Regions from separate parts of the Clostridium sp. CM039 genome, predicted to be linked through region 4. Evidence: riboswitches for the same ligand, from Rfam matches in the RefSeq annotation. Region 4 holds a riboswitch; each other region holds the start of a gene.
What was found. A riboswitch is a leader RNA that binds a small molecule or an ion and turns the genes downstream of it on or off. The one in region 4 is predicted to bind cobalamin.
Positions count from the first base shown of each region.

Region 1: it holds a riboswitch for cobalamin, as region 4 does, so the genes downstream of both, cobU (bifunctional adenosylcobinamide kinase/adenosylcobinamide-phosphate guanylyltransferase) here and ACWJJ2_RS10670 (helix-turn-helix domain-containing protein) in region 4, are expected to answer to the same signal.
Region 2: it holds a riboswitch for cobalamin, as region 4 does, so the genes downstream of both, ACWJJ2_RS09380 (sirohydrochlorin cobaltochelatase) here and ACWJJ2_RS10670 (helix-turn-helix domain-containing protein) in region 4, are expected to answer to the same signal.
Region 3: it holds a riboswitch for cobalamin, as region 4 does, so the genes downstream of both, ACWJJ2_RS17715 (cobyric acid synthase) here and ACWJJ2_RS10670 (helix-turn-helix domain-containing protein) in region 4, are expected to answer to the same signal.

Region 1 is NZ_CM143649.1:1,131,066-1,136,139, forward strand. It holds gene ACWJJ2_RS05295 (ABC transporter ATP-binding protein) at 1-98, opposite strand, end outside; gene ACWJJ2_RS05300 (FecCD family ABC transporter permease) at 99-1,151, opposite strand; gene ACWJJ2_RS05305 (ABC transporter substrate-binding protein) at 1,168-2,115, opposite strand; gene cobU (bifunctional adenosylcobinamide kinase/adenosylcobinamide-phosphate guanylyltransferase) at 2,150-2,710, opposite strand; cobalamin riboswitch at 2,873-3,053, opposite strand; gene ACWJJ2_RS05315 (penicillin-binding transpeptidase domain-containing protein) at 3,131-5,074, opposite strand, start outside.
Region 2 is NZ_CM143649.1:1,976,629-1,981,702, forward strand. It holds gene ACWJJ2_RS09370 (cobyrinate a,c-diamide synthase) at 1-366, opposite strand, end outside; gene ACWJJ2_RS09375 (pyridoxal phosphate-dependent aminotransferase) at 408-1,526, opposite strand; gene ACWJJ2_RS09380 (sirohydrochlorin cobaltochelatase) at 1,596-2,429, opposite strand; cobalamin riboswitch at 2,575-2,759, opposite strand; gene ACWJJ2_RS09385 (transposase) at 2,973-3,884, shown strand; gene cobS (adenosylcobinamide-GDP ribazoletransferase) at 4,207-4,959, opposite strand.
Region 3 is NZ_CM143649.1:3,766,386-3,771,459, reverse strand. It holds gene hemA (glutamyl-tRNA reductase) at 1-73, opposite strand, end outside; gene cbiB (adenosylcobinamide-phosphate synthase CbiB) at 104-1,054, opposite strand; gene ACWJJ2_RS17715 (cobyric acid synthase) at 1,135-2,628, opposite strand; cobalamin riboswitch at 2,764-2,947, opposite strand; gene trmB (tRNA (guanosine(46)-N7)-methyltransferase TrmB) at 3,169-3,822, opposite strand; gene ACWJJ2_RS17705 (site-2 protease family protein) at 3,890-4,507, opposite strand; gene ACWJJ2_RS17700 (hypothetical protein) at 4,799-5,074, opposite strand, start outside.
Region 4 is NZ_CM143649.1:2,255,554-2,260,627, reverse strand. It holds gene cbiQ (cobalt ECF transporter T component CbiQ) at 1-503, shown strand, start outside; gene ACWJJ2_RS10685 (energy-coupling factor ABC transporter ATP-binding protein) at 516-1,343, shown strand; gene ACWJJ2_RS10680 (energy-coupling factor ABC transporter permease) at 1,407-2,159, shown strand; gene ACWJJ2_RS10675 (energy-coupling factor ABC transporter substrate-binding protein) at 2,159-2,482, shown strand; cobalamin riboswitch at 2,523-2,711, shown strand; gene ACWJJ2_RS10670 (helix-turn-helix domain-containing protein) at 2,746-2,928, shown strand; gene ACWJJ2_RS10665 (cob(I)yrinic acid a,c-diamide adenosyltransferase) at 2,974-3,513, shown strand; gene ACWJJ2_RS10660 (hypothetical protein) at 3,577-3,741, shown strand; cobalamin riboswitch at 3,732-3,919, shown strand; gene ACWJJ2_RS10655 (YitT family protein) at 4,119-4,970, shown strand.

The DNA.
Region 1 (5,074 bases), 1.1 Mb from region 4:
CCTAGAATAGTGTGAAATTTTCCTCTTTCTATGTTTATACTAATATCCTTTAATACTTCCTGTTCAAAGGAAAAACTTACGTTATTTATCTCTATCAATTACATCGCCTTCTTCTTTGTTCTATATAATAAATATATAAAAAATGGAACTCCAAAAATTGAAGTAATAATTCCTACTGGTATTTCTGATGGAGGCACTACTGCTCTTGCAAGCGTATCGCAAATTATTAAAAATATAGCTCCCCCAAGTGCAGAAAATGGTATAACCACCCTATTATCTGGTCCAAAAATCATTCTAATAGAGTGCGGCACTATAAGACCTACAAATCCAATTATTCCACTTACAGATACGACTGCTGCCACCATCAAAGTACTTATTAAAAGTATATACTTTTTTAATCCATTTACATCTACACCAAGACTTCTAGCACTCTCTTCTCCAAGAACCATGATATTCAGATCTCTTGAAAATGTAAAAATAAATAAAATTGAGGGAACTACTATTATAAACAGTAAAATTACCTCGTGATATCCAGCCGTTGAAAAACTTCCCATCGTCCACATAACTATTTTTTCAATATTATCTCTATTAAAGGTCATCATTAATGAAATAATGGATGATAATAAATAATTTATGGCAACACCCGATAGTAAAAGTGTGGTAACTGGAACTTTAGTACCGACTCTCGCAATATTATAAACCAGAAAAGTAGTTATTATAGCACCTACAAAAGCATTGAATGCCACCATGCTCATCCCTAAAAAATTGATTTCATTAAGAAAAACCATGGTTATAGTGGCCCCAAGTGCAGCCCCTGATGAAACTCCGAGAATAAATGGATCTGCCATTGGATTTTTGAAAATACCCTGAAAAGAGGTACCAACCACTGAAAGTGCTGCTCCTACTAAACAGGATAAAATGATTCTAGGAAGTCTTAACTTTACCAATATGATTGCAGATGTAGGATTAATTCCATCTAAGGATACACTGTTATTTAATATTGGAATTTTGCTTATAATAATTAGGGCTGTCTGTTTTAAAGAAATATCTGCTACCCCAAAATTTGTTGCTACAATCATTACAATTAGGAGTAAAAATACCCCTACTGCAAAAACTCGTCGATAATAACTCTTATTTTCTATAAACGTCATGGTTATTTAACCCCTTTTATTTAAAAAGTTCAGGATGAACTAATTTAGCAATTGCTTCAAGTCCTTCTGCAAGTCTCGGTCCCTGCCTAACAATAATGTTTTCATCAATCTCCAATAATTTGCCGTTCTTAACTGCATTCAAATCTTTGTAACCATTGGTAGCTTTTATACCTTTTTTTGAATCATAGAGCTTTGAACAAATTAGCACATCAGGATTCTTTTCTACAAGCTTTTCTACACTGTAGTTCCAACCAACTACGTCGCCCGCAGCATTTTTTCCGCCAGCAATGTCTATCATACTACCTATAAATGTATCTTTTCCTGCTGTAAAATCACCACTCTTGCCAAATCCTGCTACATAGTACACTGTTGGCTTCTTAGCATCCTTAACCTTATCAGTTATTTCTGCAACTTTCCTTTTCATATCTGATACTATTGTCTGGGCTTCCCCACTAGCATTTACAACCTGACCAAGTTTTGACATTGTGTCATACACACCATTAAAATTTTCTTCACCACCAAGCGCTACAACCTTTATATTAAGAGCCTCTAATTTTTTAATAATAGCCTTATCAAAAAGAGCTGATACAATAACTACATCAGGTTTTAATTCAACAATTTTCTCTACACTTGGTTGCAATAAGTCACCAACAGATGTAACCTTAAGGGCCTGAGCTGGGTAATCATCGTAATCACTTCTACCAACTACACTGCTTCCTTTACCAAGTGCATATATTCCCTCTGTTATATTTGGTGCAATTGTAATAATTCTTTTAGGTTCTTTTTCAATGATAACCGTTCTATCATATGAGTCAACTACCTTTAGCGGATATACTACAGCGTTAGTTTCCTTTTTAGTAGTATTAAGCGACCCTTTATTCTCACCTTTGCTGCCACACGCGCTAAATACAACACAAACAAAAACAGCTAAAACTAGACTTATTATACTTTTTCTTTTAAACATAAGTTGCCTCCATAAATTTTAATTTTTTAATTACTTATTTAATTTTAATTGGGATACCACAAACCACCATGTGAACTTCCTGAGCCCTTGATGCAATATACTGATTAACTCTACCCGCAATATCTCTAAAAACCCTTGCCATCTTGTATTCTGGTACAATTCCAGAGCCAATTTCGTTAGTTACAAGAATTATTGTTTTTAAGTTTTTTTCTGCTTCGTCAAGAAATACTGCTACCTCTTGTAAAATCCCTTTTTCCATTGCGCTTATAGCTTGATTATTAAGATCATCGAAATTATCCCCCGCTTCATCAAACATAAGATTTGTAGTCATTATTGTAATACAATCTAATAAAATCGTATCAAACTGCATTTCTTCGTTATAGAATACCTGTTTTAAATTCTTATAGCCTTCAAAGGTATACCAATTAGCTGGTCTTCTTTCTTTATGTTTTTTTACTCTGTCCTTCATTTCATCATCAAACGGAATTGAAGTTGCAATATAAAGTACGTTGCCCTTCTCTTCTTTGGCTAGCTTCTCAGCATATGTACTTTTCCCACTCCTTGCGCCACCTGTTATAAGTATAATTTTTTTCATAGTATGCTCCTTATTATTTTAATAATATGCTCTAATGTAAAAAAATCAGAAAATAAAAAAACCACATCTCAAGGATGTGGAATAATGCAATTAAATTTTTCATATATTGGATAACCCAATATTATTGTTAAATCACGCATTTTTCATCCTCCCTCCGAAGACTAAAATTTCAAGCAATAGGCAGGTTTACTGGCTTTAGCATCATCTTACTCTCCAACCTTCTCAGTTTCCCAATGGTTCTTTGGATTTCATCCTCTAATACAGTAGCGGTGGGCTGCAGTGGTTTTTTAGTCACTTTCCCTTTTAACCCCTGTTACAAGGCACCTAAAACAATATTTAATTTTTATTAAGTTGACTATTTTTATTGTAACATCAAAAAAATATTAAAGCAATGTAAATCATTCTACCTACTTTCTAACGCTATTTCAGTGTTTTATTTAAGTAATATTCCATTACTCCTTTTACAATAGGTACCACATGGTGACTTCCACCTTTCTCTTTAACGTTTTCCATTAACATTGATACTACTATTTTAGGATTAACTGTATCCATACATATAAACCATCCATTTTCTTCTGCAGCTTTATCCTTGTCATCTTTCTTAAGTTCCGCTGTTCCAGTTTTACCCGCGAGAGCTTGCCCATCAACTTTTGCCGCATGACCTGTACCATTTGGGTTATCGATAACTCCAGTGAGACCATCTTTTACAAATTTTATATTATCCGCGGAAATTGCATTAGCTTTCCATACCTTAGCCTTTACCTTTTCATTCAAACTTTCTAAAGTTGGAGACATAATATTTCCATCGTTAACAACTGCGCTATACGATAGTGCAAGGTGAAGTGGGCTCATAAGGACCTCCCCTTGACCATAACCAGTATCTGCTAATGCTACATCATTCTTAATGTTGTTACCATTGGCTACTTGTGAATTTGCTATTGGATAATTTATTGGAAGCTTTTGACCTATTCCAAAATTGTTGCATCCTTTTATAAATTCCTCTTTACCTATATTAAGAGCTGCCTTTGCGAAATATATGTTATCAGAGTATACAAATGCATCCTGTAAATTCACTGACTCTCTCGGTTCACCAACCCTAGTAACCTTATTGAGTCCCCATGATTTATCCGGTTGCCATTCGTTTCCCGGTATGTTAATAAGTTCACTAGGTTTTATCTTCCCTTGCTCTAACCCAACTGCAGCCGTTATCAGTTTAAATGTAGACCCTGGAGAATATACAGCCTTAAATCTATTATTAAATGGATCCCCTGCTTTTTCCCATTCTGCCTTTTGGGTATTAGAAACATAAGTAGTAATTGCATTTGTATCATATGACGGCGAGCTTACTAAAGCCAATACCTCTCCAGTTTTTGGATTTATTGCTGCACTGGCTCCCGGCTCTTTATTCATCCCTTCATATATTTTCTTCTGTAGTTCACTATCTACTGATAATGTTATATTTTCACCTGCTTTTGATTCTTTTTTAAGAATTACAACCTTATTGTTATTATTTTGTTTTGATATATATATTGTTGCCCCATTTTCACCCTTAAGCTTGTCCTCATAAACCTGTTCAAGACCTGCCTTTCCTATTAAACTAAATGAGTTATACCCTTTACTAGAATTCTTTTGTAGTTCCTCAGCAGTTATCGGCTTTATGTATCCTATAAGCGACCCCAAAGCTTCCCCACCTGGATATACTCTACCTTTAGTCTTGTTCGGGATTACCCCATCAAGCTTCATAACTCCATCTATTTTTACTTTTTCACTACGCAATATGTTAATAATCGGTATAAATTGATCAGAATTTTCATTATCCTTTAGTTTATTTTCTATAACCGAAGCATCAATATCTAGTATCTTAGCCATCTGCGATATATTAGCATCCTTATTTTTAATAAATGTAATGGGTTTTATTCCAATCGTAACAATTAAATCATTTATTGCAAGTGGTTTTTTACTCCTATCATAAATTTCTCCACGTATAGCCACTTCTGGCTCTACCCTAACCTTATCTCCCGCTTCCATACTAGGAAATATCATTTTCTCATTCCAAACTAATGTCCACTGCTTTTTATTGTTAACTTCTTCCTTCACCATAGTAGCCTGGTAGCCTGGCATTTTTAATTGCCCTGCTGCAGTATCCATAACTATAGAAAATGGTATATTTATAGCTTTTTTATTTCCTTCCTTAATTTTATCTTCATTCTCCACATTAATAGATATACTTTTAGCCTCTATTCCACTATAAATAGCATTGTATTTGTCTACAAATTCCTTTTCAGTTATTGTTTCCTTAGTTTTAACTGAAAGCATGCTATACATTGTTTTGAAATCCTGCTTTACCCACTTGTTCTTATATGT
Region 2 (5,074 bases), 280 kb from region 4:
TACCTGAGCCTTTGGAGACAATACAAGTATGATCGGCAAGTCTAAAACCTTTGACACGTGATACGTAGAATAGGATGTATTTATGCCTTTTCCATCATATAAACCCATTACACCTTCGACTACACCCAATTCTCCGCATCCTCTAGAAAAGCTAGCCTTAACTCCCGCCTCTCCCATAAGATACAAATCCAAATTTCTTGAACCTTTACCTGTTATCTTTGTATGAAAAGCTGAGTCTATATAATCAGGTCCTACTTTATACCCTTGTATCTCAAATCCCCTATTTTTAAACGCTTTCATAATTCCGAGTGTTACTGTGGTCTTACCACCACCACTTGAATCTGAAGCTATGACTATACTCTTCATTTATATTCACATCCTTTTGCGGACTATCCCCTAATGTGCAATTAGTTGTTAACTGTCCCTAATGTTTTCACTATCAATTCTAAGTTTTTCAAACACTGAATCAATTTTCCATTCCTATCATTATCCTTAATAGCAAGCCTTACATATTGTTTATCTAGTCCTCTAAAATTATCTGCTTTTCTTATAACAAATCCTTGAGCTAGGCATAGTTTATAAAGTGTCCCTGAGTCTAGTCCTTTTAATTTGCATAATACATAATTTCCATAGGTTAAATACACTTTATCTATAAATGAAATATTTTCAAGTGATCTTATAAACCTAGGCCTTTCCGCTCTTATCCACTCTTTGCTTTTTTCAATATAAACGTTATCTTTTAACACATGACGTGCAGCCATTTCTGCAAAACAGTTTATGTTCCAGGGGTTTTGTTTTTCTTTAACTTTTTTTAATAGGTCTACGTTACTACTTATTCCATACCCAAACCTTATACCAGGCATCGCAAAAAATTTGGTTAATGCTCTTATTATAAATAAACATTTGTATGTTTTAACTTTTTCACTGAAACTGTGCTGTGAATCTCCAGTAAATTCTATAAAAGCCTCATCTATTATTATGACTTTGTCGTTACATTCACAATATTCAAGAATTTTTTGAAACTCAGCCTTATTTATGATATTGCCATTGGGGTTATTCGGATTACCTAAAACCACACCTTCTACACTCTGTAATCTATTAAGAATATCCTCATAATCATAGGAAAGCTCAGCATATTCATGCTTTAATAAGGTATTCTCATTAATCTTCTCTTTTAAATAAGAATACTCTATACTACAATTCCACTTTTTAGCATCAATTTCGTACTCTACAAAAGATGGCACCACAATTAGTAGATTTTTATGACAAGCTATAACTAAGTCAATTATTTCTGCAGCCCCATTTCCTAAAACAAAATATTCTTTTGGGCAATCAATGTATTCTTTTAATTCTTTCAATACCTCCCTATATTGAATATCTGGATATCTTGTTAAAGCATCTACGGCTTCACTAATGTTATCAGTGAAACTTTTAGGAACCCCTAATGGATTAATATTAGAACTGTAATCTATTAATTCTCGCCCCTCAAGTAATCCATTAGTATAAACATCTCCACCATGTATCATTGAATACCTTCCTTTCTACTTGTAACTCTCATCTACCGTACTTTAGTTACTTATAACTTACGAAGAATTTTAATTTCCCTTATGTGTTTTCCCTACATTCTTAAACTTTTCATTAATTACATCATTAATGTGCTGTATATAAATGTCTTGAACGTCACTATTTTCTCCTAACCCATTCAGATATATTTTAACTTTAAACCCTTTTGCCTCTAAAATACTCTTCCAGGAGTCCTCTGCATCTCCCGCCATGTCATTCTTGGCATGGTCTCCTGCTACAAGCAGTAGTGGCATTAAAGTGACTTCGCTAATACTCTGAGTAGTAACATTAGGTATTACTCTTTCCAAAGTTGGATACCCTTCCACGGTTGCTACATGTACATTGTTAAAACCTCTATCCCTTAAAACGCTTTCAAAACAGCAATATACTGCATTTGCAATATGGTTTGTACCATGCCCCATCAAAATTACTGTATCCATTGGTTGCAATTGCTTTGATAGAGCATCCACCATTATTGAGTAATCATCTGGCACGCCTGCTTCTTCTCCCTTAAAACATAAAAGAGGTCTTCCTATTAAGATATTTTTAAATGCTTTACATTCTTTGTATCTATTAACTACATTATTTATATAATCAAATTCTACTCCAGGAATAACATGCAAAGGCTGAACAATTACCTCATTATATCCTTCGCTTTTTAACTTTTCCAAAGCTTCTTCTGGAGTATCTACATGAATATTATCCCTATTCTTAAGTACTCTAAGAATAATATGTGAAGTAAATGCTCTTCTTATATCATACTCTTCAAAAGTATGTCTTATTTTATCTTCTATTGCATCGATAGTTACTTTTCTTGCATCTTCATGTGTTGTTCCAAAACTTACAATTAAAATTGCCTTCTTCATTTCGATCATCCACCTTGCTAAATATTTTCCGAAATCTATCATAACATTTACATATAATGCTTTTTAAAACAAAAAAAATAGTACGCATACGATAGCGACTACTTTTTAATTAATCCATAATTAAATAGTTCTTTCCCTCCGAAAGCTTGTTAACATCATTTAGGCAGGTCTCCTGGCTTTTGATTCTTCCTTTAATTATCCTTCCTCATTTTTAATTTACGAAGTAGCATTTAAAAGTTTTTCATCAATTACAGTAGCGGGGGCTGCTGCGGATTTAAACCGCATTCCCTTTTCACCTATTTCAAGGCACCTAAAATCATATTCAATTCTCTATTAATTCTAGTTTATTATATTTAAGCCGTACTGTCAATATTTAGAGTGTCTCCTTAGTTTAATAGGCAAAAAAATGATTCAGAAAAATAGTTAGGGACGGTTAACAACTATTTAAATTATTTATATGTATATATTAGCTTAAGATTATGAATATCATCCCGATTCATAGGCAATAATTCAAATAAAAATCTATGAGGAAGGGTGATTTTAATGCCAAGAAAGGCAAGAGAAAAAACAGATGACTCGATATTTCATATTATGTGCAAAAGTATCAGCGAAATAAATTTATTCAAGGATGATGAGGATAAGAACAAGTATTTATCACTTGTAAAAAAGTATAAATATCTCTATAATTTTAAAATCTACGGTTACTGTCTTATGGATAACCATTCTCATTTAATGATTGATGCTAATGGTACTGATATATCAAAGGCAATGCATGGAATAAATTTTTCTTATGCAATGTACTTTAATAAAAAATATAAAAGGGAAGGACATCTTTTTAAAGATAGATTTAAGAGTAAAATAGTTAATAATGAACGATATTTGAAGACTTTATCTCTATATATACACAATAATCCTACGGATATAGATGAATATAAAAATTGTCCTGAAAAATATGCTTTTTCTAGTCTAGCCATATTTTTAGGAAAAAGACATGATTCTTTTAAATTAGTTGATTATGGATTTATTATGAGCTCTTTTGGTAATAACCTAAAAAATGCAAGAAAGAATTACTATAATCTTGTCTTTCGCTGTAATGGAGAAAAATTAAAACAAGAAATAGAATTTAAAGATGAAAAATCAGAGTATAAATGTGAACGAAAAATACTTGTAAGGAACTTTAAGCCAGAAGATATAATAGAATATATAGCGTCAAAGATGAATGTATCAAAAACTCATCTTTATATGAAGTACAGCAGAAAGCTTGTACGGGCAAAAGCCTTAACCGTTGTTCTAATGAGGAGCCTCTGTAATTTTAAATCTAGCGATATATCCAGCACTCTTGGAAACATTACACAGGCTAGAGTATCAAAATTAAGCACTATTGGCATCGAATTAATTGGAACAGAAGATAAATATGAGAATATTATCATGGATTTTATTAAACGTTATGCTTAGTAATAATTTATTAATATAATCTTCAATATTATCATTAATAACTTAATGACAATCATTAAAATTCATTCTAATTATTTACTTTAACCTACCTATTTATTAAATCTGTTATATTAAATAAAAAAGATTAGAATAACAGATGGATATATGCATTTAATAAACATGGACAAGTATCAAAAATATACATTTTACTTATGTATAATATAAAAATAATTAAAATTAGTGTTCAATAAATTAATTCAACGATAAAAAGGTACAAGTTTCCATAAACAACTTGCACCCAATTATAATATAAATAATTGTTAACCGTCCCCATTATCTTATCTTAACTTATTGCTATAAATAAGATCATAGTTAGAATTTCAACTAATTCATTATTAGCTCCTAAGCTATCTCCCGTAAGTCCCGTAATTTTACTCTCGCAAAACTTATTAAATAGAAAACTTAAAAGTAACGCTGATAGTATCAATATAACACTTTTGTTAAATCCTATTAATAAGGTTCCAAATACAATAGTTATAATACCTGAAATTACCACCCTTTTGATGTCAATATTTCCAATAAATATATTACCCGAGCCTGTTTCTTTAGCATTCTTACCAATAAAAGATATAAAAACAACGGTAAATCTTGCAATTATTGGCGTTGCAATTAATATGAGTGGTAAATTCTTTCCTATGATAGTGCAGACCGCTGCATATCGTGCTAACATATCAAATACTATAGCAATAGTTGCATAAGTGCCTACTGTGCTGTCCTTCATAATTTCTATTATTTTATGTTTGTCTCCTTTAAACGAAAAGAAACCATCACAAGTATCTCCAAGTCCATCCACATGTAATCCTCCAGTAATAACTATCGGTATAATAACTACAAATATTGCTGTAATATCTACTGGCAGCACTTTTATTAATATATAATAAGTTATCCACTGGACAATTCCTATAAATAATCCTACCACCGGAAAAAATACAGATCCCCGCCTAAAGTTTTCCTTGTCACAGTTTAAACTTTTATTTATAGGTATCCGTGTGAAGAATTGGAAAAACAGTAAAAAATCATTTAAATATTCTCTCATTTTATTTGCTCGCAAAGACTGGTCCTTGCAAAGCTCACCTCTTTCCTAAATAGTAATGTTTATTTTAATTTTAAAGTTAATCGTCAAGAACTAAATATACCTCAAATCAATTTTC
Region 3 (5,074 bases), 1.5 Mb from region 4:
GTTTTGGTATAATTGAGAGTTTTTCTCTAATTTCTATTTTCACATCATGCTTTAGCCCTATAAGTTGTATCATTATATCATCTCCAAAAATACATCACTATTACTAATATTTCATATATACGCATATTTCATATAACATGCATATTATTATTAAATAAAACATTGCCCCATACATTAATTTTATTGTATCTATTATATGTTCTTTCCCCAAATCGTTTATTTTGTTTCCTATTGTTGGTTTATACATTTTTTCTCCAAAATATTCATTCGTACCACCTAGTCTAACTCCCATAGCCCCCGCTGCTGCGCCTTCTGGATAAGCACAATTAGGACTTTTATGATTTTTTCTATCTCTTATCATCACTTTTATACTGCAAGCAATATTTCCTCGAACAAGTGGTGATGCCAAACAGATTAAAAATCCTGTTATTCTTGCTGGTATAAAATTAAATACATCGTCTGTTTTAGCTGGAAAGAACCCAATATATTTATATTTTTCATTCATATATCCAAGCATTGAATCCATGGTATTTATGCCCTTATACATCATAGCTAAAGGTGCTCCCCCTAATAATGCATAGAGAATAGGGGCTATAACACCATCTGCTGTATTCTCTGCAATGGTCTCCACATCAGCTCTTACTATTTCATACTCAGTAAGGGTTTTTGTATCTCTCCCTACAAGGTACGATAATTTAACTCTTGCGTCATAAATATCATTATTAACTAAAGAATCATAAACCTTCTTACCTTCTTTATGAAGGCATCTAGCAGCTATTGTCGTCCAAAGCAATATTATATTGAGAATATGGTACAACCAAAAAAACTTATTAGAAATTCTCAAAATTATAAAAGGCACTAAAAAACTAGAAAGTGCTACTATAACTACAATAATTCCGCCAAAAACTTTAATTTGACCATTAGTTTTACATATCGTTCTGCCTAACTTATCTAATTTAGAAATAAGCTTTCCTATATAAATCACCGGATGTTTAAACCAATATGGATCTCCAATTAATAAGTCTAACATTACCGCTAAAATTAAATCTATTATGTTCGTCTGAAATAGTATTGCCATTTTAATTCCTCACTATCTTATACTGTTATAATTTTTTAAATAGTTGTTAACTGTCCCTAACTTTTTCTTTTTATTCCTATGATTTTATAGATTGAATCCATATCTACATTATCTCTAACTATATCTGCTAGCTTGTCTAATTCTTTTTCTCTTAGATTTTCATAAACCTTAGATTTTTTAGGTTCCATAGCTTTTTTTACCCTTAAAGTATTAATCATATGTTCTCTAAACTCTACTCCATCAAAAACTCCATGAATATATGTACCCATAACATTTCCACCTGCATTTATTGCTCCATCGAAGGATGACGTATCAGAACCATTCTTATCATAGATTTCAAAAAGTGGTTTTGCATTATGACCATATTTACAAATTCCCATATGTATTTCGTAACCATAAGTTTCTATACTAGTATCCCTAATGTTAATGCTACGAGCCTTTACTCTTGTAGTTATTTTCTCATCTTCAAATATTGTGTCTACGTCTAAAAGCTTCATACCCTCTGTTTCTTTTGAATTTCCCTCTAAGCCATTAGGGTCACTTAAGCTATTTCCTAACATTTGATAGCCTCCACAAATGCCTAATACGTTACCTTGTACACTATATTGCTGAACCGCTTCTGCAAGTCCCGAATTTCTTAAAGAAATTAAATCATCAATAGTATTTTTTGTTCCCGGTATGATAAGGAGGTCTGGTGTGCCCAATTCTCCTTTAGTTGTAACAAATCTAACTGATACATCTTCTTCAGCCTTTAATGCGTCTAAATCCGTAAAATTCGATATATGTGGAAGCTTTATTACAGCAATATCAATAGGTGCAGTAATTTTTTTGTTAAATTCTACTGCACCATCTTCATCTTCGAGTTCCAATCTAAAATAAGGAACTACTCCTGCACATGGAATATGTATAATATCCTCAAGCATTGTAAGTCCTGGCTTTAAGATTTCTAAATCTCCTCTAAACTTATTAATAATAGTGGCTTTAACTCTTTTTTTCTCGGCCTCATTAAGCAAAAGCAAAGTCCCTGCTAGTGACGCAAATACTCCACCCTTATCTATATCTCCTGCGAGTATCACAGGTGCATCTATAAGTTCCGCCATTCCCATATTCACTATATCTCTATCTCTTAAATTAATTTCTGCTGGGCTACCTGCTCCTTCCATTACTATAATATCAAACTTCTTCTCTAATTCTTCAAACTGCTTTTTTAACATGTCTTTGAATTCCAATTTCATATTATGATATTCCATAGCTGTACTATTCCCAAAAACCTTTCCATTAACGATAATTTGGCACTTTTTATCCGAGGTAGGTTTTAATAAAATCGGATTCATATATACCTCTGGCTCCAATCCTGCCGCATAGGCTTGAAGCACCTGCGCACGTCCCATTTCTTTTCCATCCAATGTAATATAAGAATTCAATGACATATTCTGTGACTTAAAAGGACATACTGAAAACCCATCTTGCACAAAAATTCTGCAAAGTGCTGTTACTAATATGCTTTTTCCTACTGATGAAGCGGTTCCTTGAACCATTACTTTAGCCATTACTATTTCTCCTTTCTTCCTGCTTGTATTCTTATTTGGCACACAACAAAAAAACAGCAAGCTTGCGCACCTGCTGTTATGTACAAATTTTTCATTGCACTAACTTGAATTCTACAGTTCTTTCCCGCCGAAAGCTTAATATTACTAATTTAGGCAGGTCTCCTGGCTCTTGATACACTTTCTCTTATCACTTTCCCTTTCAGGTAGTTATAAAAGATTTTCTCTCAATTACAGTAGCGGGGGCTGCTGTGGAATTACACCACATTCCCTTTTCACCTTACTAATCATATACTAAAGTAGCTGCATCCACTTTAGTGGCTGATTAATAATAGGCACCTAAACAAATCTATTCATTTTTAACTAATATAATTCATAATTTTCATTTTTAAAATTTTCAATTTAATACATTTCTATGTAATTAAGTTTATAGCATTATGTTAATCCTGTCAATAAATAAGAATCTAAAATGCTTAAGCCTCATATGGTTATAAGTTATCTCCTGCGAAGCTGCAACAGTTCCACAGGAGATGCATTAATTCGCTAAATTAATTTTGCCTGTAGAAACATAGCTTGTTTGCCTATTTCTGTGAATTTAGCTTCATATTCTGTAACTACGTTATCTTTAAAATCACTCTTATGCAAATCATAGGTTGAAAATAATATTTCAAACCCACACTCTTTGAAATAATCTACCGATTCTTCGAATAACTCTGTATCATCTGTTTTGAACCAAACTTCAGATCCCGGTTTTAAGAATTTCTTATAGCTCGTCAAGAACTTAGTATGAGTTAATCTTCTTTTATTATGTCTGTCTTTTGGCCAAGGATTACAAAAATTTATATAAATTCTGCTTATCTCATCTTTTGCAAACACATCATCAATAAGCATAATGTTCATTGGCATAAGACGTACATTTATGTCTTGTTCCCCTTCAACTTCTCTTACTTCTATAACTTTTCTAAGGGCAAATACCAGAACCTCATCTTTTAAATCAATGCCTACAAAATTGATATCGAGATCTCTCCTGGACTTTTCTGATATAAATCTACCTTTACCGCAACCTAGTTCTAGATGAATTGCATTGTTATTTTTAAACTCTTCATTCCATTTTCCTTTGTGATCATATTGGTCAGTTATTACAATATGACTAGTTTCCAGCTCTGGCCTAGCCCAATATTTTTTTCTTAAGCGCATATATTTTTCTCCTTACATTCTAAATAATAAAAAATCACTATATGATTTTCTTAGCTTTATATTAATATTAAAACATCCCTGCAATATTTAAAAATTGTTTAAATAACCATAACCCTGGCGCTTGCACGATATAAGTAAAAACTGATTGTCCACCAGGTAATATAGGCAATATTAACACCATAAATATTAAGAATTGATACCTATAAATTGTATCTGGTAAATTGTAAAAAAACTTTGGGAACAAATCCCTAACTATATGAGATCCATCAAATCCCGGTATTGGCACTAAATTAAGAAAAAACAAAATACAATTTAGGTACCCTGTAATTATTAAAATTTGGCTAATAATAGTATATAATCCACCATGAATTGGTGGAAATTTCGAAAATAACACAGTAAGAATTGCAAATACAAACCCTAGAATTAGATTAGCAATTGGGCCTGCAACTGAAACTTTCAAATCATCCTTATAATAATTTTTAAATGCACTAGGATTTGTCTGAACAGGCTTTGCCCAACCAAACCCTACTAATATAATCATAAGAAATCCCATTGGATCTATATGTGCGATTGGATTCAGCGTAAGTCTCCCTTGAAATCGTGGAGTTTTGTCTCCTAACCTATCTGCTACGATAGCATGCGCATACTCATGAAAAGTAAATGCTAATAAAATTGCGGGTATCATCAAAATCTTATTTAATATTTGTTGTGTATCCAAATTTATTCCTCCTTATACTCCTACATGGTAGGCAATGTTAATCGCTACTCACCTTGTTAATGCATCTTTGACTTGTTATTTTTTAAGATGTCTACTATCCTATTATAACAAAGTTTATTGTTATTTTGAATTGAATATTCTTAAAATAAAATAATATATTCCCACAACTATATCCTTATGAATTAACTTATATTTTCAGATTATAGAAAAAACCTTATCTTAAAAAGATAAGGTCTTAAATAAACATCATAGTATCGACTACTTAAAAAGAACAAAAGATACTTCTTTATCATTAACCAATGATACTATTCCCTTAGTATACAATTGCAATAATTTTCCTTTATAGCTAGTTTCAGTTCCAGAACTAACATCTTTTATTACAGCTTTCATTACATCATTTTGATAGACCTTACCAAGAGATGTAACAAATAGATCATTTTTTTTAGAAGGTTTTTGTAAATCAATCACTTTCCAATTTTCAGTATTTTCTAATGTTTTCCCATAATAAATTTTGCTTACCAAATTATCTTTTAA
Region 4 (5,074 bases):
CGATGGGGCAGTATAACTTGTATCTTGGCTTCTGCTATGTGTTTACTTCTCAGGCAAAGCTTAAGGAAGTGGCATTTTTGATTCTGAAAGTTTTTGCAGCTATAAGTGCCCTACAAATGATGACACTGTCAACTCCATCCTCCGAGATTATATATGTGCTTCGAAAAGCACATGTTCCAAAGCTTATTGTAGAGCTGATGAACCTCATTTACCGTTATATTTTCATTTTAATGGATGTCTATACTAAAATGAAAAATTCCGCAGAATCTCGTCAGGGCTACTGTGATTTTAAGACTTCCTGCTATACATTTGGAAGCATTGCAAGCAATATGCTGGTTATTTCGCTTAAAAAGGCAAACGATTATTATGATGCCATGGAGGCCAGATGCTATGATGGGGATCTTATATTTTTGGAGGAAGATAAAAAGGTAGAGACAATACAGATTGCCTCTGCAGTAGTATTTATAATTTTTTTGATCCTGATATGGGGCGTTACAAGATAGAAAGGAGCTATTATGGGGAAATCAATATTAAAGGTCGAAGATCTATACTACGTCTACGGGAATGGAAAGTCTGCATTGGACGGTGTAAGCGTGGATATCTATGAAGGTGAGAAAATCGCTGTCATTGGTTCCAATGGATCCGGAAAATCTACATTTTTCTTGAATATAAACGGTGTATTTACACCTGAACAGGGAAAAATCATTTACCGGGGTACTGTCGTTAATAAAAAGAATTTAAAAGGACTTCGAAAAAATATCGGAATTGTATTTCAAGATGCGGACAATCAAATAATCGCATCTACAGTTAGGGCAGAAGTTGGATTCGGGCCGATGAATTTAAGGCTTCCAAAAGAGGAAGTACTAAAGCGAGTTGAGGAAGCACTGGCATACATGAACATATCAGATTTCAAGGATCGTCCGCCACACTATTTGAGTGGCGGTGAAAAGAAGCGCGTCACCATTGCGGGCATCATTGCTATGAAATCGGAGATCATTATCTTTGATGAACCTACTGCATCACTGGATCCTTTAAATGCACTGATGTTAGAAGAAGTTTTGGATAAGCTTGGTTCGGAGGGCAAGACAATGCTCATTTCCACCCATGATTTAGATTTCGCATATCGATGGGCGGAGCGAGTCCTTGTATTCTGCAAAGGAAAAATTATCGCAGATGGAACACCATTAGAAATTTTCCAAAATACAGAAATTTTAAAACAAGCAAATCTAAAACAGCCAACCGTGATGGAGATATATGAATTGCTTGTAGAAAAACATCTGCTGGAAGATACTAGTGCCTATCCGAAAAGTACGCAAGAATTTAAGGAAATGTTTGAAAAATAGTTAGGTTTTCTAGGCGGGTTAGCTTAGATTAATATAAATTAAAAACAATAGAGGAGGAAAAAAATGAATCAGAAAGAAAAGAAAATTGTCTTTATTGCGATTGCTTTCGCATTAATTTTCGGGGTAGCTCCGGCAGCAAACGCAATGCATATCATGGAAGGATACCTTCCACCAAAATTCTGTATTATATGGGGTGTTATATGCGTTCCATTCTTGGTAGCAGGTTACTTATCAATTAAGAAAACATTAGCTAAGAACCGTAAATCCATCACTATTCTTGCTATGTCAGGCGCATTCATTTTTGTGCTTTCATCTTTAAAGATTCCGTCAGTAACAGGAAGTTGCTCACATATGACTGGTACCGGACTTGGTGCAATCCTATTCGGACCAATGGCAGTCAGCATCCTGGGGATTATTGTACTACTTTTTCAGTCAATTTTGCTTGCTCATGGCGGACTGACCACTCTTGGTGCTAATACGTTTTCTATGGCTATTGCAGGACCGCTTATTACTTATGTAATCTACAAATCAGGCCAGAAGCTCAAAGTCAATAAATATGTAGGTATTTTTCTGGCAGCATCAATCGGTGACTTATTAACCTATTGTGTAACAAGTTTTGAACTTGCACTTGCGTATCCGTCTGCAAACGGTGGTATCGCAGCATCTGTAGTCAAGTTCCTTGCAGTATTTGCACCGACACAGCTTCCACTGGCAATTATCGAGGGTATTCTGACCGTTGTTATCATTATGGGTCTTGAAACATATGCAAAATCCGAATTAACAGAACTTGGATTCCTAAAGGGAGGCGAAAATTAATGGTAAAGACGAAAAAAAGGGTTATCATTTTATTAATTATTGCTGCAGTGATTGCCATTATACCATTATTCACGTTAAAGGGTGCTGAATTTGGTGGCTCAGATGATGCAGGAAGCAAAGTGGTTTCCGAGATTACAGGTACCGAGTATAAGCCTTGGTTTGAACCTGTTATGGAAACTTGGATTGGTGGAGAATTACCAGGGGAAATTGAGAGTTTACTCTTTTGTCTACAGACAGGTATAGGAGTTGGTGTTCTATTCTTTTTCCTGGGAAGATTCGTAGAGAGAACTAAAAAAGAAAATCAGGGGAATAAAACTGAATAATGCTTTTTCATATAATTGGGATGAAAGTATCATTTATTGATTTAATATTATAATTATGGGTAATTAAAGTATTAATTGCTTTAGTTTAAAAGGGAAGACAGGTGGAAATCCTGCGCGGTCCCGCCGCTGTAAAAGAGGAGTCCTTATAAAAAATACCACTGGGAAACTGGGAAGGTTTTAAGGGCAATGAGACTTAAGCCAGAATACCTTTCTATAATTATACACAGTTAACTCTACGAGAGATAGGGAGGTGTTTTCAAAATATGGTGGTAAATGTAGAAAAGAGGTTCGAGTTGGTTAGCTATATGGCTGATATTGAAAAGGGAATTATTGAAAAAACACTGAATAAAAACGAAAACAATGTTAGCAAAACATCAAGAGAATTAAGTATTTCAAGACAAGATTTGCAATATAAAATAAAAAAATATAAGATAACCCTGAGATAATAAAGCATATGTATGCATATGCTAATAAAAGGAGAAATGAATATAATGGGGAAATTAAAAAACGGATATGTTCAAATTTATACGGGGAATGGCAAGGGGAAAACGACTGCAGCTGTAGGACTAGCTGTACGTGCAGCAGGAAATGGATATACTGTATTTATGGTACAGTTTTTGAAGGGAAGTAAAACTGGTGAAATTGAAAGTGCAAAAAAATTGGCTCCCTTTTTTAACATATTTAGGTTTGAGAAAAAAAGAGGTTTTTTTTGGACGTTAAATGCAGAGGAAAAAAATGAATTAAAAGAAGAAGTACAAAAGGGGTATGAATTTTGCAGGGAAGCATTAAAAGAAGAAAAATGCGACATACTTATCATGGATGAGGTAATGGGAGCGTTGAACAATCAACTAATAAGTGAAGAACAACTACTAGAATTAATGGAGAATAAACCTGGTAATATAGAATTGATTTTAACAGGGAGAGACGTACCTAAAGCTATAATAGATAAAGCAAACCTTGTAACTGAGATGAAGGATATTAAACATTATTTTAACGAAGGAATACCATCTAGAGAGGGTATAGAGTTTTGATTATAACCACCTCAAATTCTAAAATTAAGTTAATAATATTTAGAGTTTGAAGGGGGAATTATTATGAATACGTACAAAAACTTAGGCAAAGAATTTATTGTCAATATAACGGGGAATAGAGAAGCCGATATGGTTATTGTGGAAGAATTTAATAAAAGCTCTGTTATAAATAAAGCTCAATTAAAAAAGGTTTTATGGAAGAGATTAAAAGAAAGTAATTTAATATAGCATATAAAGGTATGAGATGTTTTGCATTTCATTTAAAAGGGAACCAGGTGAAAAGCCTGAACGGTCCCGCCGCTGTAATGGTGAGAAGCTTTAAATTATACCACTGACAATTTTGTTGGGAAGGATTAAAGCGACTATGATCCAAAGTCAGAAGACCTGCCTTCATTAATACACCAAGAACGTTACGAGTGATAGGGGGTGTGACGCATATTTGTATGAAAATGCATTTTAAATTTTGCATTTTTTACAAATATGGTTGGTATTATTATCAAGCCCTTAGCATAAATGCTAAAGGGCTTAATTTTTCGTTGAGAAAGAAATTATGATTATTTTACAGAGGATAGGTAATACAATTGATAATTATAAGGAGGCATATTATGCAAATAAAGATAAAGGAATTTGCGCTTATAAACATAGGAATGCTTATGGTATCAGCAGGTTTATATTTCTTTTTAATGCCAAATAATTTAGCGACAGGTGGGGCGAATGGATTAGCAATAGTTATAAATAAATTTACAGGGGGGTTATCCGTAGGTTGGATAATGATGATAATAAACCTTATTTTGTTTGTAATAGCATTTATTGCTATCGGAAAGAGTTTTGGTGGAAAAAGTGTGTATGCAAGCTTTGGTGTAGGAGGTATTATAATTGTATTTCAAAAGTTTATACCTATTAATAATTCAATTACAGGAGATATTTTACTGGAACTTATATTTGGAATACTAATATCAGGAATAGGTACAGCTATAGTCTTTGATCAAAACGCTTCAACAGGGGGGACAGATATCTTAGCTAAGATATTAAATGAATTTTTTCATATAAATTTAGGAAAAGGAGTTTTAATATGTGATTTAATTATAATTTTAATGGCAGTTTTTGCTTTTGGAATTAAGCTATCATTATATGCAATGCTCGGAGTTATAATTAATGGATTTCTTATAGACCACATCATAGATGGAATAAATGTGTGCAAAGAAGTTACAATTATAAGTAAGAACAGCGATAAGATAAGAAAATATATAAGAGAAAAGCTAGATAAAACATCTACTGTATATAACGGAGTAGGGGATTTTTCAGATGAGGATAAAGAAGTTGTTGTGGTTATAGTAGGAAGAAGGGAGTTTATAACACTTAAAAAATTCATAAAATTTGTTGATAAGGATGCTTTTGTAACAGTGAATAATATTTATGAAGTCTTTGGATACGGATTTAAATCCTTAAAACATTAAATAAAAATTTTAGATAGCTAATAGAGCGGATTAACAACATTTATGCCATGAAAGCAGGCAAAATTGTTAGTTATGGAATACCGACAGAAGTCTTAACCCAAGAA